DNA from 3 places in the Methylophilus sp. 3sh_L genome. Region 3 is predicted to be linked to each of the others. Evidence: predicted binding sites of a transcription regulator. Region 3 holds the regulator's gene; each other region holds the start of a gene.
The links. The regulator sigma-54, encoded in region 3, starts transcription at its own class of promoters, with help from an activator protein. The targets are predictions, from matches to a motif close to TGGCACNNTTCCTGCT.
Positions count from the first base shown of each region.

Region 1: glnL (nitrogen regulation protein NR(II)) is a predicted target of sigma-54. The motif match lies at 4,142-4,157, and genes of this name have one in related genera.
Region 2: ACIDF8_RS09320 (DUF2126 domain-containing protein) is a predicted target of sigma-54. The motif match lies at 5,432-5,447, and genes of this name have one in related genera.

Region 1 is NZ_JBKOUF010000003.1:49,903-57,776, reverse strand. Features, by position in the region: gene ACIDF8_RS08015 (porin) at 1-824, shown strand, start outside; gene ACIDF8_RS08010 (DUF6445 family protein) at 920-1,591, shown strand; gene ntrC (nitrogen regulation protein NR(I)) at 1,588-2,979, opposite strand; gene glnL (nitrogen regulation protein NR(II)) at 2,996-4,099, opposite strand; gene ACIDF8_RS07995 (DUF4124 domain-containing protein) at 4,209-4,700, opposite strand; gene glnA (type I glutamate--ammonia ligase) at 4,827-6,236, opposite strand; gene ACIDF8_RS07985 (rhodanese-like domain-containing protein) at 6,603-7,052, shown strand; gene aroE (shikimate dehydrogenase) at 7,064-7,874, shown strand, end outside.
Region 2 is NZ_JBKOUF010000003.1:324,197-332,070, forward strand. Features, by position in the region: gene ACIDF8_RS09295 (valine--tRNA ligase) at 1-1,012, opposite strand, end outside; gene ACIDF8_RS09300 (esterase-like activity of phytase family protein) at 1,138-2,649, shown strand; gene ACIDF8_RS09305 (FAD-binding domain-containing protein) at 2,724-3,977, opposite strand; gene ACIDF8_RS09310 (NfeD family protein) at 4,058-4,513, shown strand; gene ACIDF8_RS09315 (SPFH domain-containing protein) at 4,530-5,375, shown strand; gene ACIDF8_RS09320 (DUF2126 domain-containing protein) at 5,487-7,874, shown strand, end outside.
Region 3 is NZ_JBKOUF010000007.1:88,644-96,517, forward strand. Features, by position in the region: gene ACIDF8_RS12640 (cation:proton antiporter) at 1-1,345, opposite strand, end outside; gene ACIDF8_RS12645 (KpsF/GutQ family sugar-phosphate isomerase) at 1,570-2,571, shown strand; gene lptC (LPS export ABC transporter periplasmic protein LptC) at 2,595-3,227, shown strand; gene lptA (lipopolysaccharide transport periplasmic protein LptA) at 3,243-3,893, shown strand; gene lptB (LPS export ABC transporter ATP-binding protein) at 3,911-4,648, shown strand; gene ACIDF8_RS12665 (RNA polymerase factor sigma-54) at 4,655-6,199, shown strand; gene tyrS (tyrosine--tRNA ligase) at 6,257-7,495, opposite strand; gene ACIDF8_RS12675 (anhydro-N-acetylmuramic acid kinase) at 7,625-7,874, shown strand, end outside.

The sequences.
Region 1 (7,874 bases), on a different contig from region 3:
AAGATTTGGGCATTTTTGCTTCTGACGCAATCTTGAACGACATGACATTGTTGGGCGTTGGTGGCGGTGCAGGCGGTTTGGCTGGTAACACAACTACTCTTGGTCGTATTGGTACTGGTTACGTTTATGCAGACTGGAAAGCTCAAGCAGCTTACACATCACCAAATTGGAACGGTTTCCAATTTACAGTCGGTGCTACTCAAGCATTCAACGCAATTGATGTTGGTTTGAACTCAGCAGTTTCTACTAATCGTGGTGGTAGCCAGCCAGCATTCGAAGGTAAAGCATCTTACGAGTGGACTGGTGATGTAGCTGGTAAAGTTTGGGCAAGCTTCATTAGCCAAAAAATTGAACAATTGAATAACGGTGCAACACCTACACCAGTTCAATTAGGTGGCGGTAGCCGTGTTAGCGCGTTTGATATTGGCGCCACTGTCAAGGTTGCTGATTTTGGTTTGACTGGTTACTACTATGACGGCCGTGGTATTGGTCAAACTGTTCAAATGAACGGTGGTTATGATATTACTGGTAAACGCCGTGATTCCAAAGGTGGTTACGTACAAGGTACATACACTATTCCAGGTGTGGGTACTAAATTGGGCGTAAGCTGGGGTCAAAGCAAACTGGAAGCTAACTCCGGTGATGCAATCGCAGCTGGTCAAGTTGGTAAAGACCTGAAAGATGAAATGTGGACAGTTGGTGCTTATCATCCTTTGACCAAACACTTGAACTTGGTTGCTGAGTACAGCGATGTTAAGTCTGAAGTTGGTTCTTTGGAAGGTAAAGGCAAAACTATCGCTTTGGGCGGTATTCTGTTCTTCTAATTTAATTGCAGTTTAACTGCTTAAATTAAGAGTCAGATAAAACGGCAACTTCGGTTGCCGTTTTTTATTGAACTATCATTGTAAGAGCAAAAGAGATGAAGCTTTATCCAGTAACTGTAATCTCAGATTTTTATGAAAATCCAGATGACATCCGAAAATATGCTTTAGCGCAGAAATACACCTACTGCCATGAAATTAAAGGGGTAGATTATGTATTTCCTGGGAGTCGGACTAAAGAGCTGCGTGAGTTGAGTCAGTCGCTATACGAGAAGGTCTGTAAAAAATTAATCAGCGTATTTCATTTGCCTGAGCATGATGTAATGCGCTGGCAGATCAATACAAGTTTTCAAATTGTTGAGGGTGAATATGGTCACGGGCTTATCCATCAGGATCAAAATACCGTATTTGCAGGTGTGCTTTATTTAACACCCGATGCTCCATTAGATTCGGGGACTTCTTTATTCAGAAAGAATGGCAGTTATGATGAGGATCTATATTGGAAGCTGATTAAAGAGAATGACGAGCGTTTTAAGCGTAAAGAGCCAATTGACTTCACTTATCACAATATGTTCGACGAAATTGTTCGAGTCAATAACGTCTATAATTCATTGATTCTGTTTGAGGGGGATATCCACCATTGTGCCAATCAGTTTTTTGGCAAAACAAAACAAGACTCGCGACTGGCACAGGTGTTTTTTATTACCAAGATTGATGCTAACAAAGAAAGCTCTTTCCCGCTTTTGCGAGTGAAGAATCAAGCTCTTTAATCATCAATCCCCAACTCTTGTATTTTGCGGGTAAGTGTATTCCTCCCCATGCCCAACTGATTGGCGGCTTCAATGCGGCGGCCATCGGTGTGGGCGAGGGCGCGGGTGATGAGGATACGCTCAAACTCTTTGGTTTTGGCGTCCAGAATATTGGTTTCCCCGCGATTGAGCGCGTCGGTGACTTCCTGTGCGAGGGCTTCTTGCCATGAGCCGCCGCTGCTGTGTTTTCCGGTATCTTCTTTCAGCTCTGGGGGCAGGTCATTGACGTCCACGTTTTGACCTGGGGCCATGACGGTGAGCCAGTGGCAGACGTTCTCAAGCTGGCGAACGTTACCGCTCCAGTTGACTGACATTAGGTACTTAATGGCCGCTTGCGATAACTGTTTAGGTTCAACGCCTAATTGCTGTGCGCTGTGGGCGAGAAAATGTTTGGTCAGCAACGGAATATCTTCCCTGCGCTCACGCAAAGGCGGTAAGCGCAGGCGAATGACGTTTAAGCGGTGAAACAGGTCTTCACGGAACAAGCCTTGTTTTACGCGCTCTTCAAGGTCCTGGTGGGTGGCTGCAATCACGCGTACATTCACTTTAATCGGTTGGTGTCCGCCTACCCGGTAAAACTGGCCGTCGGACAAGACACGCAATAATCTTGTTTGCAAATCTGCAGGCATGTCTCCAATTTCATCCAGAAACAAAGTGCCGTTGTCTGCCTGTTCAAAGCGGCCACGTCTGGCTGCAGCGGCTCCAGTAAAAGCGCCGCGTTCATGACCAAACAATTCGGATTCTAATAAGTCTTTAGGAATCGCGGCGGTGTTGATGGCGATAAATGGCTTGTCAGCACGTGGGCTGTGTCTATGCAGCGCACTGGCGACCAGTTCTTTACCACTGCCTGATTCGCCGTTAATGAGCACTGTTGAGTGCGAGCGGCTGAGGCGGCCAATGGCACGGAAAACTTCTTGCATAGCGGGTGCCTGGCCGATGATTTCTGGCGATGGGCCAGTGTCTTCTACGGCTTCGACAGATTGCCGCATGCTTTCTTCAACCGCACGTTTGATAATTTCGATGGCTTGGTCAACATCAAATGGTTTCGCCAGATATTCGAATGCGCCGCCCTGAAATGCCGCGACCGCGCTCTCTAAGTCCGAGTAAGCAGTCATGATAATGACCGGAATTTCAGGATACCGCTGCTTCACCTCGGATAAAAAGTCCAGGCCCGAGCCATTGGGCATGCGGATGTCACTGACGATGACTTGGGGTTGTTCACGATTTAAAGCGTTGAGGGCTTCAGCCGGGGAGGAAAATGTTTTGAAATCAAAGTCGGTGCGTGCCAGGGCTTTTTCAAACACCCAGCGGATGGATTTGTCGTCGTCTAGGATCCAGATTGGCTTCATAGCTGTTTCTCGTGAATTATTGTACGGATGATTTTAATTGCGTACTTTCAATCGGTAGCAATATATGGAAGATGGTTTTACCCGGCTGCGAGTCGCAATCGATCATGCCATGGTGCTGTGTAATAAAGGTTTGTGCCAAGGCGAGGCCCAAGCCTGTGCCGCCTTCCCGACCGGATACCAGTGGGTAGAAAATACGCTCTTTAATGCCGGCAGGAATCCCTGGGCCATTATCAATAATCTCTAAATGAATCCCTACGCGGTAACGTTTTCTGGCGAGTGTGATCTGCCGTTCAGCTCGCGTGCGTAAGGTAATACTCGCGCCTTCAGTCTGATGTTGTTGCATGGCCTGTGCCGCATTACGCGCAATATTGAGTACGGCTTGTATCAACTTCTCGCGATCACCAATCAGTTCAGGCAAGCTGGTGTCGTAGTCGCGGATCACGCGGATATGGTTGGGCGATTCGGCCAGTAGCAGGCTGCGTACGCGCTCCAGCACCTCATGAATATTGGTAGGCTCATATTTGGGCACACGATGCGGTGCCAGCAGCCTATCCATGAGACTATGCAGCCTGTCAGCCTCCTTGATAATCACTTGTGTATATTCTTTCAGGCTAGGTTGGGGTAGCTCAAACTCAAGCAACTGTGCTGCCCCACGTAAGCCACCGAGTGGGTTACGGATTTCATGCGCCAGATTTCTTAATAGCTCAGAGTTAGCTTGTTGTTGTATCAGCATGCGTTCTTCACGGGCAATACGCAATTGCTGATCCATTTGCACAAATTCCAGAATCAGCATGTCCTCAGGCGTTTGGTTGAAGGAGGCTGAGATAGGCGTTACGGTACAGGTAACAGCCGTGGTATGGCCGCGTTGGGTGGTCAGCGCGAACTCATGCTCACGATAAGGGCTTTGTGTTTGAATGGCGTTGGTCACCGCCATTTGCAGGATTTCGCAATTAATAAACACGTCATGAATATGTGCGCCCTGAATCTGGTTGGCACTGAATGCAAACAAAATCTCCGCACTTGAGTTCGCATAAGTGACTTCGAGCCGGTTGTTGAGCAAAATCACTGCCGTGGCAATGTGCTCGAGACCGTTAAAGCCATTGGGAGATTTCTGTACCATGTTCTGAGTTTGTTAAAAAGAGTGAATCACGCCCTGTTTTAAAGCAAAACCCAAGCCAATTCTTACAAGAAGCGTAAAAATGATTGAGCAAGCCCCCAAAATGGTGCATTTAAAGGTTGAGCTCTTTATTTAACAGCTCGATATTGCGCTCATGTGCCTGAATTTCCGCCTCAATCACGCGCAGTTTTTCTTCATACTTGGCGACATTCCTAAACGTTTTTCCATTGGCACCTCTATAGACTTCTGGCGTATTCTGCGCTTCTTCATAGAGGAGTCGAGCATTATCAAGTGCTTGTTTTTCTTGAGAAAGTTCGTTCATCAACAACTCTCTCCGCTTTTGGTCGCGTTGGTTTTGTGTTTGATTGTCAACTTTGGGAAAGTCGGCCGGAGAAGGGGTTTTGGCCGTAGATTTTTTTTCTTTGGCTGGCGGCGGGGGCTCTGCCATTTTTGGTCCGCTAATAATCAGTTCCGCCTTGCTTTTACCTTCAGGCTTGATATTCGTGTAGGTGGTGACGCCATTGCTGTCGGTATATTTATAAATATCTGCATTTGCAGTATTGAATGCCAACAGAAACGGCCATAGGTAAAAAAGTCTTTTCATGGCAATAGTTTAGAGTAGATTGTTGAGGGTATCAACGTCTGCTTGCCTAAAAGCGTTGACGGACAAATGCGCACATAAAAAAACAGGGCAGCCTGGGCTGCCCTGTTTTAGTGCAATCTCTTCTGATTAGCAGGAGTAGTACAGACCAAACTCCACTGGGTGTGGTGTTTGGCGCAGTTTAGTGACTTCTTCCATTTTCAATGCAATGTATGAATCAATCCAGTCATCTGAGAAAACGCCGCCGCGTGTTAAGAACTCGCGGTCTTTATCCAGATACTCCAATGCTTGTTCCAGAGATGAGCATACCGTTGGGATCAATGCATCTTCTTCTGGTGGCAGATGGTACAAGTCTTTAGTCGCTGGTTCACCTGGGTGAATCTTGTTCTGAACGCCATCCAGACCAGCCATCAACAAGGCTGAGAAAGCCAAGTATGGGTTAGCAATCGGGTCTGGGAAGCGTGCTTCAACACGGCGTGCTTTGTCTGAATGCACAAATGGAATACGAATCGCAGCAGAACGGTTTTTAGCGGAGTAAGCCAATTTCACTGGTGCTTCGTAGTGTGGAACCAAGCGCTTGTATGAGTTGGTGCCTGGGTTGGTAATCGCGTTCAATGCACGTGCGTGCTTGATGATACCGCCGATGTAGTACAGAGCGAAGTCGCTCAGGCCTGCATAGCCGTTACCTGCAAACAGGTTTTTGCCATCTTTCCATACGGACTGGTGTACGTGCATCCCGGAGCCGTTGTCACCAAACATTGGTTTAGGCATAAATGTAGCAGTTTTACCGTAAGCGTGTGCAGTGTTAGTCACTACGTATTTCAGGATTTGCGTCCAGTCAGCACGCTGTACCAAGGTCGCAAATTTAGTACCGATTTCACATTGACCTGCTGTTGCCACTTCGTGGTGGTGCACTTCAACAGGCACGCCCAGTTCTTCTAAGGTCATGACCATGGCAGAGCGGATGTCGTGCAATGAATCGACAGGAGGCACTGGGAAGTAGCCGCCTTTAACGCCTGGACGGTGACCAGTGTTGCCGCCCTCGAATTTTTCACCTGAGGACCATGCGGCCTCTTCTGAGTTGATTTTCACAAAGCTACCACCCATGGTGGCATCCCACTGAACGCTATCAAAAATAAAGAACTCTGGCTCTGGACCAAAATAAGCAGTGTCACCCAGGCCGCTGGATTTCAGGTAAGCTTCAGCGCGTTTTGCCAGGGAGCGTGGGTCACGGTCATAGCCTTTACCATCAGTAGGGTCTACTACGTCGCAGGTCAGAACCAAGGTTGGTTCGTCAAAAAATGGATCGATGAATGCGGTGCTTGCATCAGGCATCAATTGCATGTCAGAGGCTTGAATGCCTTTCCAGCCAGCAATGGAAGAACCATCAAAGGCGTGACCTTCGGTAAATTTATCTTCGTCGAAGGCAGACACTGGCACGGTCACGTGCTGCTCTTTACCTCTGGTGTCGGTAAAACGGAAATCAACAAATTTGATGTCGTTTTCCGCAACCAGTTTCATTACGTTTGCAACGGACATTACATTCTCCTCAGTGATCAAGATCTAAAATGATTCAACTTGCGCACGCAAAAAAGGGACATGTTGCGGATGTCCCGGAACGTGAGCAAATATAAAAACACAAACTAGCAAAACAAATAGATATGTGGAATTTTTGGTTTACGAATTCCATTGAATCTTAGTATGTAATAGTAGCAGGAAGCATGCCACCCAAAAACAGGCATTTTGCATGGATATGAGATATCTGACATAAAAAAGCAAAATCAATACGCACCAAAAAGGTGCTCAACAACAAATTGAGCACAAAAATGGTGCTCCATGCGCTTGCGTGACTTTCACAGGTATACTCGCGGTTTGACTAGCTTATTAAAAGAACGAAGGTGTCCTTTGGAAAGTGTTGAGAAAATCTTGCAACAAGCCGCTCAGCGTGCTCAGCAAAATGGTTTGCCGTATGCCGGCGCGATGACGCCCCAGGAGGCGTATGCGCTAATCAGTCAAGATCAAAATGCGGTGTTGGTGGATGTGCGCTCACGTGCCGAGTTGGAGTTGGTAGGGCGGGTGCCCATGGCGACGCATCTGGAATGGGCATTTTATCCCGGCATGATTGCCAATCCGGACTTCGCCGATCAGTTACAAGCGCAGGTTGATCCTGCACGTACCGTCGTCTTTATGTGCCGCACCGGCGGCCGCAGCCATAATGCCGCATTACTGGCACAAAAACTCGGATATGCCAATGCCTATAACATGCTTGAAGGCTTTGAAGGCGAGGCCAATGAAGCCAAGCAACGAACCCTGATCAACGGCTGGAAACAGGCAGGGTTGCCCTGGTCCAATTAGGCAAGCAGCTTATGTCGGTTGAGAAATATGCAGTCATTGGTCACCCGATTGCGCACAGCAAATCCCCATTGATTCACCAGGCGTTTGCACAGCAATTTGGCAAGACCATTGTTTACGATAAAGTGTTGGCCCCGCTAGATGGTTTCCTGGCTACAGTGCAAGAATTGCAGCAGCAAGGCTATTTAGGGGCGAATGTCACGGTGCCATTTAAATTTGAAGCCTTTGACCTTAGCCAGACTTTATCTGAACGCGCGCAAGCGGCTGGGGCTGTGAACACCCTCAGTTTTAGCCAAGCGCAGATTCAGGGCGACAATACCGATGGTTGCGGCCTGGTCAATGACATTCTCAAACACCATCAGACAGCCTTGGCCGCAAAAAGAATATTGCTGCTCGGTGCTGGTGGGGCTGCACAAGGCGTGATGTTGCCATTGATCGCGCAGCGCCCGGCGCAAGTAACGGTCGCTAATCGCAGCCAGGACAAGGCGCAAGCCATGTTAAAGAAGTTTGCAACCGAGGCGCAGCAGTTTGACGTCTCTCTGGCAGTCACAAGCTTTACAGATCTCAATGCACCTCTCAATGAACCATATGATGTGGTGATCAATGCCACTTCTGCTGGCTTGACGGACACACCACTCTCCCTTTCATCGCAACTGTTTGGCGCGCATACCCTGGCGTATGACATGATGTATGGCCGCGAAACGCCATTCATGCAACAGGCCCGTCTGGCAGGTGCAAAAGTGGTGGATGGTTTGGGCATGTTGATAGAGCAGGCGGCAGAAGCCTTTTTTATCTGGCATGGCTTGCGTCCTGATACCGCCCCTG
Region 2 (7,874 bases), on a different contig from region 3:
CCAAGTTGCCAGGTAAGGCAATCGAGGGTTTGGCGCTACCATCCGCGGCATATACCTCTGCAACCTCTGGAACAAACCCCTGCAGGTTGAGAATCACGATCTTATCCAAGCCTTGGCGCTGGCCGACCATATTGTCATTGAAGTCATGCGCAGGCGTCACCTTCACCACGCCGGTGCCAAACTCTTTATCTACATAATCATCGGCAATAATCGGAATTTCACGGTCACACAGCGGAAGAATAACGTTTTTACCTATCAACTGTTTGTAGCGCTCATCTTCAGGATGCACCATCACGGCCACGTCACCCAGCATGGTTTCCGGGCGGGTGGTCGCTACGGTTAAATGGCCGGAACCATCCGCTAGCGGATAGTTGATATGCCACATCGAGCCGTCTTCTTCTTCCTGCACTACTTCGAGGTCAGACACGGCAGTGCCCAGTTTCACATCCCAGTTCACCAGGCGTTTGCCGCGGTAAATCAGGCCTTCGTTAAACAAACGGACAAAACTCTCGGTGACTACCTTGTTGAGGCCCGCATCCATGGTGAAGCGCTCACGGCTCCAATCAGGTGAGGTGCCCAGGCGGCGCATCTGCTTGGTGATGGTGCCGCCGGAGTATTCTTTCCATTCCCAGACTTTTTCGAGGAACTTCTCGCGGCCCAAATCGTGGCGGCTCACACCTTGCGCGTCCAGCTGGCGCTCTACCACAATCTGCGTGGCGATGCCCGCATGGTCAGTGCCCGGTTGCCACAAGGTGTTGTCGCCACGCATACGGTGATAGCGCGTCAGCGCATCCATGATGGTCTGGTTAAAGCCATGGCCCATGTGCAGCGTGCCGGTCACGTTGGGTGGCGGCAGCAAAATGCAGAAGTTGTCTTTGACCTCCGGATTCATGCCGGCGGCGTAGTAGCCCTTGCCCTCCCAAAAAGCATACCACTGGCTTTCGATGGTTTTCGGGTCAAAGGATTTGGCGAGTTCGCGCGTAGGCGCAGCAGTGTTGGTGTGTGTAGTCATGCGCGGGATTTTACCACAGCCGACCCTCTGTTCTGGTGCCTGCGCCAGCTTGGCACTAGTCCTGTCATATTAAATTCACCGTGAGCGATTAATTTAGTCAAAATTTTTTATTCTGGAGTTTTGACATGACTTTTAAATTAGCCGCCATGACCGTGGCGATTTCACTGGCGTTGCCTGCATTGGCTAATGCAACGCCTTCCCTGATTGCCATTGGCAGTTTGTCCAGCACGACTGATTTGTCGAGCTTTACTGGCATGCTCGAAAATGGGGTCGATCATCAGAATGTATTAGGGGGCATTGGCTCTGGCTTGGCCTGGGCGGGCGGCAATACCTTCCTGGCCTTGCCAGACCGTGGCCCGAATGCCACCGAATACAACCCGCTGGTAGACAATACCACTTCGTACATTTCGCGTTTCCAAACACTCAAGCTTGATTTGCAACAAAGCTTCAATGGGAGCAGCTACAGCTATAACCTGACCCCGACATTGACTGGCACCACGCTTTTATACAGCAATACGCCGCTGAACTACGGCACCGGGGCTGCTGGCACGGGTAGCGTAGGCGGCCAAAGCTACACATTGGGCAGTGGCGCGACTGTAAATGCAGGTAAATATTATTTTAATGGCCGTTCGGATAACTTTTTGGCGGGCACTAACTCCAGCAACCCGAATAATGGCCGTTTCGACCCCGAGGCGATCCGTGTTTCAAATGATGGTAAAAGTGTTTACGTCAGTGATGAATACGGCCCGTATGTCTACCAGTTTGACCGCGCAACAGGCGCCAGAACGAATGTTTACAATTTGCCGGCTGCGTTTACTGCCCAAAACTTGAGCAGCCAGGGGGCGAATGAAATCAGTGGTAATGCCAGCGGCCGTGTGGCCAACAAAGGCATGGAAGGCCTGGCGATTACCCCGGATGGCAAAACATTGGTTGGCTTTGAGCAAAGCCCGTTGATTCAGGATGGTGGCGATGGTAGCCGTACCAACCGTATTGTGACCATTGATACGAAAACAGGGGCCACCAAGCAATACGTGTACGACAACTATCTTGCTGATAAAAGCAAAACCTATAACAGCAGCGAAATTCTGGCTGTCAACGACCATACTCTGCTGGTGCTTGAACGCGATGGCAAGGGCCTAGGCGATGGCTCCAAGGCGGATGTGAAACGCATCTACAAAATCGACCTCAATGATGTGAATGGCGATGGCGTTGTGGGTGATCAGGCTGTAGATATTGGCTCATTGAATAGTGGCGCAGGCATCAGTGGCCAAACTAACCTGCAGAGCTATGCCGTGCAAAAAAGCTTATTCCTTGACCTGAAAGCTGCACTGGTGAATGCTGGTATTAGCAATACTAATATTCCTGCCAAGCTCGAAGGCATGACTTTTGGCGAGGACATCATGGAAGGTGGCGTGTTGTATCACACGCTTTATGTGGCTAACGACAACGACTTTGTACCAGGCATTGCAGGGGACAATAAATTCTTTGTCTTCAAGTTTACCGATGCAGACTTGAACGGCAGTCAATTTGTGAACCAGGCGTTATCAGTCAGTGCTGTACCAGAGCCAGCCAATGTTTCGATGTTGATTTCCGGCCTGTTCCTGATGGGTTGGTTGCAACGCCGTCGTCAGCGCTAATCCAGCGTTGTTTGTAAAAAGCCGCCAATGAAAGGCGGCTTTTTTATTGGCACCATGATTTGTTAATGGGTTTGTTAATGGTCGTTGGCAAAGACAAGCGGCTCGACTTTTTTCCAATAGCGGCTAAACCGCATGAGCTCATGATCACTGAAGCCGATATCATAGAGGCTGGGATTTGTTAGCCAAGTGAGTCGTACATCGCCTGCCGCTGCTTTTAGGGTGGTGTTTGGGGTGTTCTGGCTAATGAGCTGTCTCTGCGAATAGCTTGCCAGTACTTGCGCTGTGCTGCCGGTCCATATTTCTGTCTCTGGAATTTCGCTCAGGCAATCGGCCATGAATTGCAGGCGTTTCACGGGCCATTTTCCGTAAAGCGCAGGGTCAAATACAAAGACGCGCGGGGCATTGCTTTTTAGTAGAGCATGCTCAGGCGATAACATTTCGTCATGGAGCCAGACCACTGCGCTGTCGTCATGAGGGGGCAAATGCTGCGCTGTTATTTCCACAGGCAAATGTGCGCTGTGGCTGGCAGCAACCTCATCACCTGTTTGTGGAGGAGGGGCGCTAAACAATTGTTGATGCAATGTTTCGTAGCTGGCATCAAACGGGCAACGCACAGGACATTGCTGGCACCAGTGTCCACCGCCGAATTTAACGATATTCTCCTTGTTGAAGAAATAAGGTTTATGGCTAAAACTGGCCCCTATCCATTGCCATGAAAGGTGATTGGAGGCCAAGTCACCATCCAGCAGGTTTTGTTCAAACCAGTCTGCCGCTTGGCGCCAGTCTACTTTTAACCAATGCAACACATAGGCGGCAAACCACATGCGGGCATGGTTGTGTACGTAACCCTCTTGCCGCAGCTGACGCACAATTTCATCCATGCACACCAGCCCCGTGAATCCCTGCGCAATAAAGTCAGGCAAGGGCTGTGTGCCCAGAGCCACTTTAGGTGACTCCATGGGTTGTTTGATTGTCTCACCAAAACGGTACCAGACTTGCCTGAAGTAGTCGCGGTAGCTAAGCTCGGCAATCAGTTTGACACCGCGCTGACCAGCGCTTTGGCGGATGCTGTTCACCGCCTCGTGCAAGGACAGGCAGCCGTGGCGCAAGTAAGGCGAAAGCCGGGTGGCTGCGCCATCCAGATGATTCCGGGTCTGACGATACGCATCGGCATCAATGGCCGCCAACCGCTGCAATGCCGCGGTACGGCCACCTTGCCAGCGTTCATCCAGATCTGGTCCGCTAGCGTGCGGAAAGCAGGTGCGGATTTGTGCCAGCCGTTCTTGGCGGTCAGTGGCAAGCGTAAGGCGGACGGGCAGTTGAGACATCCGCCCATTTTGACACAACTAGTGATACCATGCGCTCAAAGACTCATCGTCGTTCATTCATTGTGGGTAAGGGGCGGTTTATGCAGGCAGGTTGGTGGTGGTGCGGATTGGGCCTGGTGCTGTTATGCTCAGAAATGTTGCTAGGCACCTTGTATTTGCTATGGCTGGGCATTGCTGCATTGGTGATGGCAGCACTCACCCTGGTTTGGCTAGAGATGCCTTTGGCGTTGCAAGCCGTCAATTATGCCGTGCTGTCGGCATTGGCGTTAGCCATCATGCGCAAGTTGGAGAAACGTAAACCAGACTTGCGGATCGGCCAGGCGCAGGGCGATGAAATTGGCCGGGAAGGCGTGGTGACAGAGGCCATTTCACCCATGCAACCAGGCAAAATCCGTTTTGCCCAAGGCGTGTTAGGTAGCCGCGAATGGGTGGCTTATGCCGACTCGGCGATTGCGGCGCAGCAAACCGCAATCATCGTTGCGGTGGAAGGCAATAGCTTGCGTGTGGCACCTGCCCACCCAGCGTCATCATTTTAGTTATTAAGGAGTCGTCATGACCGAAGTCAGTCTGATTGTTATCGTACTGGTAGTGATCGCCATCGTAAAAGGGGTGCGTATTGTGCCGCAAGGTGAGGAGTGGGTGGTTGAACGGCTTGGTAAATTCGCCGGCATTCTCAAGCCTGGTCTCAATGTGATCAATCCGGTATTTAGTACCGTCAGTTACAAGGTGACGACCAAAGATATTATTCTTGATGTGCCAGAGCAAGAGGTGATCACGCGGGATAACGCGGTGATCCTGGCCAACGCAGTGGCGTTTATCAAGGTGACCAACATAGAGCGCGCGGTCTACGGCATTGAAAACTTCCGTGAGGCTATGCGCAATATGGTGCAAACCAGTTTACGCTCGATTATCGGCGGCATGGATTTAAACCATGCGCTGACTTCGCGTGACCGCATCAAAGCCGAGCTGAAAGAAGCGATTGCCGATGAGGCGCTGGACTGGGGTCTGACTGTAAAGAGTGTGGAGATTCAGGACATCAAACCCTCAGCCAATATGCAGGATGCCATGGAGCGCCAGGCGGCGGCCGAGCGGGAACGCGTGGCCGTGGTCACAGAGGCTGAAGGCGCCAAGCAGTCTTTGATCCTGAATGCAGAAGCCAGGCTGGAAGCCGCCCGTAAAGATGCCGAAGCGCAAATGGTGGGGGCTAAGGCCTCCGCCGAGGCGATCAAGATGATTGCGGAGGCGGTCAAGGAAAATAATACTTCAGCGACGTTTTTGCTGGGTGACCGTTACATTCAGTCACTGCAAAAAATGGCAGACTCAAGCAATAGTAAAATTGTCGTGATGCCAGGCGATGTGGTGAGTGCGGTGAAAAACCTGGTCGGTGGCGGCAAGTAATCCAGTCACCGTTTTTACTGTTTAGATTGCTGCCACGCGGGGCTATTTTGCGTGGCTGGCATATTTCCTGCATCACACTGCTTAAAATCATAATATTCTTGAGGATCAGCAGTGGCTATACGCGTCGCTTTACATCACCGCACCCGCTATCAATTCGACCGCCTGGTTAACCTTTCTCCGCACGAAGTCCGCCTCAAACCCGCTGCCCATGCGCGTACGCCGATTTTGTCGTATTCGCTGACCGTGAACCCGGAAAAGCATTTTATTAACTGGCAGCAAGACCCTTACGGCAACTATATCGCCCGCTACGTGTTCCCCGAAATGGTGCGCGAGCTCGATTTTACGGTCGATTTAGTGGCAGACATGACGGTGATTAATCCGTTTGATTTCTTTGTCGAGAAATATGCTGAGCACTATCCTTTTCAGTATACCGCGCAGCAGTCATTTGAGCTGACTGCCTATTTGCAGCCTGATCCGGTCGAGCCCCTGCTCAAGCGACTCATGGCCGAATTGCAGAACAAGGTGATTCAACCGGAAATGGGCATCGTCGATTTTCTGGTGGCGGTCAACCAGCATGTACAGGCGGCGATTGGCTATACCGTGCGCATGGAGCCGGGTATACAGACGCCAGAAGAAACCCTCACTAAGTTGACCGGTTCTTGCCGGGATTCCGCCTGGTTGCTGGTGCAAATCATGCGCAATCTGGGGCTGGCTGCCCGCTTTGTCTCCGGCTACCTGATCCAGCTTAAGGCGGATGTCGCCGCGCTGGATGGCCCCAGTGGGACGGATAAGGATTTTACCGACCTGCATGCCTGGACTGAGGTGTTTATCCCTGGCGCCGGCTGGGTCGGGCTGGATCCCACGTCCGGCTTGATGGCAGGCGAGGGGCATATCCCGCTGGCTTGCACGGCGCTGCCTTCTTCTGCCGCTCCGGTGACGGGGTATACCGATGTGGCGGAGGTGACGTTTAGCCATGAGATGAGCGTGACACGTATCCATGAAGATCCGCGGGTGACCAAGCCGTACAGTGAGGAAGATTGGCAAGCCATTCTCAAGCTGGGAGACAAGGTAGATGCGCAGCTCAAAAAGCAAGATGTGCGGCTGACGCAAGGCGGGGAGCCGACCTTTGTCTCGATTGATGATATGGATGGCGCCCAATGGAATACCCAGGCACTGGGCGATCATAAACGGCAATTGGCCGGTGACCTGGCCTTGCGCCTGAAAGCACATTTTGCTCCCAACGGCTTTTTGCATTATGGCCAGGGCAAATGGTATCCCGGCGAACCGTTGCCTCGCTGGGCCATTAATATGTACTGGCGACCCGATGGCAAACCGGTCTGGCGTGATGCCAGCCTATTCTCTGCCGAGGGCGTCGGTGATGGGTATGCTGTAAAGCAGGCGCAACTGTTTGCAACGCATCTGGCGGACATGCTGGGCTTCCCTACGGCGTGTGTCATTCCGGCCTATGAAGATGTGATGAGCTTGGCGCAACAGGAACAACAATTGCCTGCCAACGTCGACCCGCTCAAGGCTGACCTCAAAGATGCGGCTGAACGTAAGCGGTTGGCCAGCTTGCTTAACCAAGGCTTGGGGCAGGTCGTGGGGTATGTCATGCCGATCAAGCCGGACGAAAGCCGCAGTGCTGGCGAATGGTTGACCAGCAAATGGCCGTTAAGGCGTGAGCATTTGTATCTGTTGGGTGGGGATTCACCCATGGGATTGCGCTTGCCGTTGTCTTCATTGCCCTGGCAACTGCCTGCGGACATAGAGCCAGAGTTTCCGCTGGATCCGTTTGCTGACCAAGAAGCTTTGGGGACATCGAAAACACCCAAAGTCAGGCTCAAACACAAAACCACCCAGCCGCTGGCGCGAGAGGTGGTACACACGGCGCTCTGTGTGCAAGTGCGCAATGGCCGCTTGCATGTGTTTATGCCGCCGGTAAACCGTCTTGAAGACTATCTGGATTTGTTGAGTGCCATTGAGCAAACCGCCAGTGACTTAAAACTCAAATTGTGGCTGGAGGGCTATACGCCGCCGCGTGACAGCCGCCTCAAGTTACTCAGTGTGACGCCGGACCCCGGCGTGATCGAAGTCAACATTCATCCAGCCAAGACCTGGAAGGAGCTAGTCACCAATATTAATGTGCTGTATGAAGAAGCCAGGTTGTGCCGGCTGGGGACAGAAAAATTCATGCTGGATGGCCGCCATACCGGCACCGGTGGCGGCAACCATGTGACGCTGGGGGGTGAGACTGCCGCCGATAGCCCGATGTTGCGGCGCCCCGATGTGTTGCGTAGCCTGATTACTTACTGGCAGAACCATCCGGCACTGTCTTATTTGTTCTCGGGCACCTTTATTGGCCCAACCAGCCAGGCACCGCGTGTGGATGAAGCGCGCGATGACAATTTGTATGAGTTGGCGATTGCCTTCCAGCAAATGGCGCAAGCCTTGCCGGCTGGCGAGGAGAGCCAGCAGCCTTGGCTGGTTGACCGCTTATTG
Region 3 (7,874 bases):
CAGCCGCCGCCGCTTCTTGCACGCGGCTTGCATCCATATCCAGGGCAACATAAGGAATGTTTTCTTCACGCAAAAACCGGCCTAAATACTGGCCGCTACGGCCATAGCCGCAGATAATCACATGGTCACGCAAGTCCAAGCTATGTTCCTGGATGGTTTCCACCACCTTGTAACTGTTTCGCGTGTAGCTTTTGACCAGTTTGCGGGCAATACGCCCGTTATACTGGATAATAAATGGCGCTACCAACATCGAAAGCACAGCGACAGACAGCACCAGCTGTAGCGACTCGCCATCAATCAAGTGCGTTTGCAAGCCAAGCGCCAGCACCACAAAACTGAACTCACCCGCCTGCCCAAGAATAATACCCGTACGGACACCGACACCCATCTCGAAGCCATAAAACTTGGTCAGCAAGGCAATCAAGCCGATTTTAAATACCAGGAACAACGCTAACAGGAACACAATCAGTACGATATGATCAACCAGCACCGACACGTTTAATAACATGCCTACGCTGATAAAAAACAGGCCCAGCAATATATCGCGGAAAGGCGCAATATCCGACTCCACCTGGTAGCGGTACTTGGTCTCGGAAATCAACATGCCTGCGACAAACGCACCCAGCGCAAACGATAAGCCCACGTAATTGGTCGCGGCAGCCATTAGCAAGGTCACCATCAACACATTCAACACGAACAACTCGCGTGAGCGCTGTTTTGCCACCAACTCAAACCAGAAGTTGAGCATATTTTTACCAAACTTGAACAGTAAAAACAGCAGGACGGATGACTTGACCAGTGTGAGCCCCAGCACATCCAGCCAGTTATCACTATGGGCGCCTAGTGTCTGGATCAACACCAAAATAGGGATCACCGCCAGATCCTGGAACAGCAACACACCAATACTCAGTCGGCCATGCCTGGAGTTAAGGTCGACGCGCTCCATCAGAATTTTGGACACAATCGCCGTCGAAGACATGGTGATGGCGGCGCCAATAATAAAAGCGGAAGTCAAGCTAAGGCCGGCCATTTTGCCCAGCACCAAGCTAGCGAGCAAGGTCAGCACCACTTGTCCGCCACCCAGCCCGAACAGGGTTTTACGCATGGCGTATAGCTTAGGCAAACTAAATTCCAAGCCTATGCTAAACATCAAAAACACAATCCCGAACTCGGCGACCTGCCGGCCAGACTCCTCGTCTTCCAGCAAGCCCAGTGCGTGTGGCCCCAACACGATGCCGATCATGAAATAGGCAAGCATGGCAGGCAGGCCGAGGATGCGGAATAAACCCACGGCAAAGACTGAACTGGTCAGCAGTAATAAAAGATGTATCAGGGAATCAAACATGCAAAGCTCTAAAGCGTTTATACCAAACTGGCCAAACAGGCGTTTGACCGCAATCAGCCTGTGCTGAAAGGTTAATGTCTATTATGAAACGCAATTGTTTCAGGATGATGCATCCTGCCACAAATCTTTGTTTTATGCAAAAAATGTGCCTAGTAGTAAAAAAACCGTAAAAAAAGAGTCTTTTACTTTATCGTGAGGCAACTCGCTTGTTATACTAACCCGCCATGATGACAGCAAATTCCGGCATCCATCTTGTTAAAACACCAGACATCGTGACTCGCGCACGAGGGGTGTTGGTGCACGAAGCCGATGAAATCAGGCAATTGGCAGACCGGATAGGCAGTGCATTTGAAGCCGCGGTGCATATGATTTTGGCTTGCAAGGGACGGGTGGTCGTCACGGGCATGGGCAAATCAGGCCATATTGGTGGCAAAATTGCAGCCACTCTAGCTAGCACCGGCACCCCGGCTTTTTTCATGCATCCGGCGGAAGCTAGCCATGGTGATCTAGGCATGATTACCGCAGAAGATGTCGTGATCGCACTGTCCAACTCCGGCGAAAGTGATGAAATCATTAATATTTTGCCGGCCATTCGCCGTATTGGCGCCCGCGTATTGAGCATTACCGGCAGTGAAGCGTCTACGCTGTCACGCGAATCGGAAGTGCATTTGAGTGCAGCCGTAAGCCATGAGGCTTGTCCGCTCGGCTTGGCCCCAACGGCCAGCACCACGGCCGCCTTGGCGCTTGGTGATGCCTTAGCACTTTGCGTGCTGGACTTGCGCGAGTTTACTGCAGAAGACTTCGCCCGCTCGCACCCTGGTGGCAGCTTGGGCAGACGATTGCTGGTGCGGATTAAAGATGTGATGCGCACCGGCGCAGCGGTCCCTCAGATTGCTGAACAAGCCTCCATTCAGGAAGCCATTACGCAAATTTCGCTTAAAGGCATGGGTTTTACAGCGATTGTGGATCATGCGCAACGCCCTATTGGCATTTTCACCGATGGTGATTTGCGGCGGCTGTTTATGCAAGGCAATACACAACCTGATTCACCAATCCATACCGTGATGAACAGAACACCGCATTTACTGGAAACCAGTCAGATGGCGGTTGAAGCAGTCAACATGATGGAGCAACACAAAATCAATGGCTTTTTGGCGGTAGATACAGAGGGGCGATTGGTAGGGGCTTTCAATATGCATGATCTATTGAAAGCCAAGGTTGTCTAGCATAGAAAGTTCTCAACTCAAGCATGCTTAAACACCCTATTTTATTGCCGATTGCGCTCATGCTACTGCTGGCGCTGCTGACCTTCTGGATTAACCAGAATGTGCAGGAAGAAGCATTGAAAATGAGCAAGCTCAATCGCCAGGCACCCGATTATATGCTCTACAACTTTGTCAGCACACGTACAGATGCCGCCGGCAACACCAAATATGTGCTGGCCGCTGCAAAAATGCGTCATTTCCCAGTGAATGACTATACCGAGCTGCAACGACCCCGCTTTACCCAGTTTGGGCTGGACAAACCTTATACGCAAATTTATGGTCAGCGTGGACAGGTATCAGCCAATGGTAAACTGGTGGAATTTAGCAAGCAGGTCAAGGTGATCCGCCAAGCATCAGTAACCAAGCCGGAAACAGAGATGCAAACCGAACAACTTTGGATGGAGCCGGATACCGAAGTGGCCCATACAGACCAGCCCGTGGTAATCCGACAAAAACCGGCAACCGTCATTACTGGGACGGGGATGCGCTTTGATAACAGAGCCGATACCATGCAGCTATTTAACCGGGTACACGTTCATTACGAACGTCCACCCGCAGTGAATCGTTCGGCAAGCCCTGTCCAGGCAACGGATACAGAACGCGCCAATGAGCGTTGATGATGGAGAAATGAGTTGAACACGCAGAAGTCTTTATTTTTAGTGACATGCATACACGTATGGCTGCTATTTTCCCTCCCAGCCACTGCGCTGGCTGAAGAGTCTGACCGCGACCAACCGATAGAACTGGAAGCAGATACCGTCACCGTGAACGATGCCAAAAAAATCAGCATCTATACTGGTAATGTGATCCTGAATCAGGGTACCTTGCAAATCAAGGCCGACAAAATGATCGTACGTGAGGACCAGGACGGCTTTCAGCACAGCACCTGTACTGGCAATCCAACCACCTTCAAGCAAAAACGCACCGGTAAAGACGAGTGGATGCAAGGCAGTGGTCAACGCATTGAATACAATGCCCGCATGGATAAGGTACAACTGTATACCAATGCCTGGGTTAAACGCGGCGAAGACATTGTGAATGGCGACTACATCAGCTATGACGCCAATGCCGAGTATGCGGAGGTCATTGGCGGCACTAAAGCCAACCCGAACGGTACAGCCGGTAGCCGCGTTAAGGCCACGATCCAGCCTAAAAACAAAACCACGCCACCAGTGATTGACAACAAACCCACCTCGCAGCAAGGGTTGCGCATGAATCGCTCACTGCAACTCAAGGTGGAACCTGCACCCGCTGAAAGCACCAGCGAACAAGGTAAAGAGTAAGCTTAAAGATGGAAACCATGGCGTTAGCAGAGCAAAACCATTTGCAGGTCAACCACCTGAAAAAAACCTACCTGGGCCGTACCGTCGTCAAAAATACGACGCTTGAGTTACGTAGCGGCGAAGTGATTGGCCTGCTTGGCCCCAATGGTGCGGGCAAGACCACCAGCTTTTACATGATTGTCGGCCTGGTCGCGCTGGATGAGGGCAACATCACCCTCAATGGCACCGATGTTAGCCGCGCGCCCATGCATGAACGTGCGCGTATGGGCCTCGCTTACCTGCCACAGGAAGCCTCGATTTTCCGCAAGCTCAGCGTGACCGACAACATCCTCTCCATTCTGGAGACGCGCCCCTACACAGAAGAGGAGCGTGAGGCCAAGTTGGAGTCGTTGCTGGATCAATTACATATCCAGCACATCCGCAATAGCCAGGCAGTCAGCTTATCAGGGGGGGAGCGTCGGCGCGTTGAAATTGCACGCTGCCTCGCTACTGACCCTAAATTTATTTTGCTTGATGAACCGTTCGCCGGGATTGACCCGATTGCCGTGATTGAAATCCAGAAAATCATCCGCTACCTGAGCAGCCAAAATATTGGTATTTTAATTACAGACCACAATGTCCGCGAGACGTTGGACATCTGTGATCGCGCATACATCGTCAACGAAGGCGCTGTGTTTGCGGCAGGGACCCCTGATGAAATCATTCAGAACGAGGGTGTACGTGAAGTCTATCTGGGCAAGAATTTTAGGCTGTAATCCGTCATGAAACAGAACCTGCAATTACGTATTTCGCAAAACCTGGCGCTGACTCCGCAGTTGCAGCAGTCTATCCGTTTGCTGCAACTGTCCACGCTGGAGCTGAACCAGGAGCTGGAAACCATCCTGCAAGAAAACCCTTTGTTAGAAATGTCTGACGGAGAAGACGGCGAGTTTGAAGAGGGTTCAGCGCCAGCGGCCAGCCCCGAGCCAGAGCTGACAGATGCCAGCTCGTTTGACATGGCCACGCAGCATGAAATCACAGCACCCGCGGAAAGCTTGCGCGAAGAGCTGCATGACGACCTTGGCGGGAGCGAGAGCGATCTGCCTAACTTAAGCGAGGAATTCACCCCGCCAGAATTTGAAGATGATTATGAGGAGTTTGGCAGTACCAGCAACTGGGATGAGGCCGGCCGCAATCATCAAGAAGATGAAGACAGCGACTTTTCCCGGCAGGAAACCACCAGCATCAGCTTGCGTGAGCATTTAATAGACCAGATCCAGCTGGCACACTTGTCGCAGCGGGACATGAGCCTGGTCAAGTTATTGCTGGACAGCATTAATGACGATGGCTATCTCGAACAGGATTTACAGGAGATCGTTGAGCACCTGCCTCTTGAACTTGAAGTAGAGCTGCTAGAACTGGAAACCGCGCTCAAGCTGATCCAGAACCTGGACCCCCTGGGCGTTGGTGCACGTGATTTACGTGAATGCCTGCTGTTGCAACTGATGCACTTGCCCGCAGAGACGCCATATCTGCAAACGGCGATTGCAATCGCCAAAGACCATTTGGCGCTGCTAGCCAACAAAGACTTTGTCAAACTGCGAAAAGTGCTGGCTTGTGACGAAGCCGCACTCAAAGCCGCACAACAACTGATCCGCCAACAAAACCCCAGACCCGGCAGCGAGTTTTCCAACTTTAGTCACGATCACTTTATCCAGCACGATGTGGTGGTGAAAAAAATCAAAGGCATCTGGGTCGCCTCCTTAAACGATGGAGTGATTCCCAAGCTACGCATCAACCAGATGTACGCAGACATCCTCAAGCGCAACCGCGAGAGCTCAGGCCAATACTTGCAAAGCCAGATGCAAGAAGCCAAATGGATGATTAAAAACATCCAGCAACGGTTCTCGACCATTCTGCGCGTGTCGCAAGCCATTGTGGACCGCCAGCGCAACTTCTTTGAGCACGGGGAAATTGCCATGCGGCCACTGGTGCTGCGTGAAATCGCCGAAGAGCTCGATTTACATGAAAGCACCGTTTCACGTGTCACCACGCATAAGTACATGCTCACACCGCGGGGCGTCTATGAACTCAAATACTTCTTTGGCAGCTCGGTTGCCACCGATGCAGGCGGTTCATGTTCTGCCACGGCCATCCGCGCATTGATCAAGCAAATGGTGGCTGAAGAAAACCCGAAAAAGCCGTTGTCGGACAATCAGATCACCGACACACTCGCCCAGCAAGGCATCGTCGTTGCCCGCCGGACGATTGCCAAATACCGTGAGTCACTGAATATTCCGCCCGCAAATTTGCGCAAATCGCTTTAAAACAAAAGGCCGCATTCGCGGCCTTTTTGCTTGTCGGGACAAACTTATCAATCCCTATTACCTGATCGTAATCTTGGCAAATTTGCGTTTACCAACCTGCGCAACCACCGTGATCCCTTTTGCCAAGGGTAGATTTTTATCGTCGACCTTGACGCTGTCTAGCTTGACACCGCCCTGCTGTATGGCTCGCATCGCTTCGCTAGTACTTTCGACCAGGCCTGCCTGCTTGAGCAATTGGCTAATGCCTATGCTTTCGCCTTCAATGGTCACTGACACTTCAGGCACCTCGTCTGGGATGCCGCCTTTGGCTCGGGTTTGAAAGTCTTGCAACGCTTTTTCTGCGGCAGCTTGGCCATGAAAACGCGCCACAATTTCCTGTGCAAAGCCGACTTTGATATTGCGGGGATTTTCACCAGCTGCGACTTGTGCTTTCCACTCGGCGATGGTTTCCAGTGTCGCAAAAGACAGCAAATCAATGTACCGCCACATCAGTTCATCTGAAATTGACATAATCTTGGCAAAAATAGTCTCTGGCGCTTCACTGATCCCAATATAGTTACCCAGTGATTTGGACATTTTATTCACGCCATCCAGGCCTTCCAGCAGCGGCATCATCAATACACATTGCTGCGCCTGACCCGCCTGCTTTTGCAACTCTCGCCCCATGAGCAGGTTAAATTTCTGGTCAGTGCCGCCAAGCTCAAGATCGGCTTGCAGTGCCACTGAGTCATACCCTTGCAACAGCGGGTATAAAAATTCGTGTATCGCGATCGGTTGATTGCCTTTAAAGCGCTTGGAGAAGTCATCGCGCTCCAGCATGCGGGCCACAGTATGGCTGGCAGCCAACTTGATCATGCCAGCCGCACCGAGCTCACTTAACCATTTGGAGTTAAAAACGATCTCGGTTTTAGCAGGATCAAGGATTTTGAAGACTTGTGCCGCATAGGTATCGGCGTTAGCTTTAACCTGCTCCACGGTAAGCGGCGGGCGCGTAGCACTTTTGCCAGTCGGGTCACCAATCATGCCGGTAAAGTCACCAATCAGGAATAAAATCTGATGACCCAAGTCCTGCAATTGACGCAGTTTATTAATCAGCACAGTGTGGCCCAAATGCAAGTCTGGCGCGGTGGGATCAAACCCGGCTTTAACACGCAGCGGCTTGCCCGTTTTAAGTTTTTCAACCAGCTCTTGCTCGATCAATAACTCATCTGCGCCGCGCTTGATAATCGCCAGCGCTTTTGCAATTTCCGGGCTCAAGGCCTGGGTATCAGATGAGGGTTGCTTGGTATCCGTCATGCTAGGTATCCGTGAAAAATAAAAACGATGCACAGCCCCGGCATCGTCTCAAATTAAGTAAAACAGCTATTTTAACGTAATCCCATGCATTTCTGTAAGCATGGCTGGAGCAGTGTTAAAATGGTGCCCATGCAACTTTCAGCGGATCGCTCCCAGCCACGGTTATTTATTGGTCTCATGTCTGGCACCAGCCTGGATGGCGTGGATGCCGTGCTGACCTCATACACAGGCGAGCAAGTGTCGCAAACGGCCTGTTACTTCCTGCCCTACCCTGAGGAACTGAAACAACAACTGCTAGCCTTGCACACGCCCGCCCAAAACGAGCTCCATGCCGCTGCCGTGGTTGCCAACCAGCTTGCCGAGCTTTATGCGCAAGCTG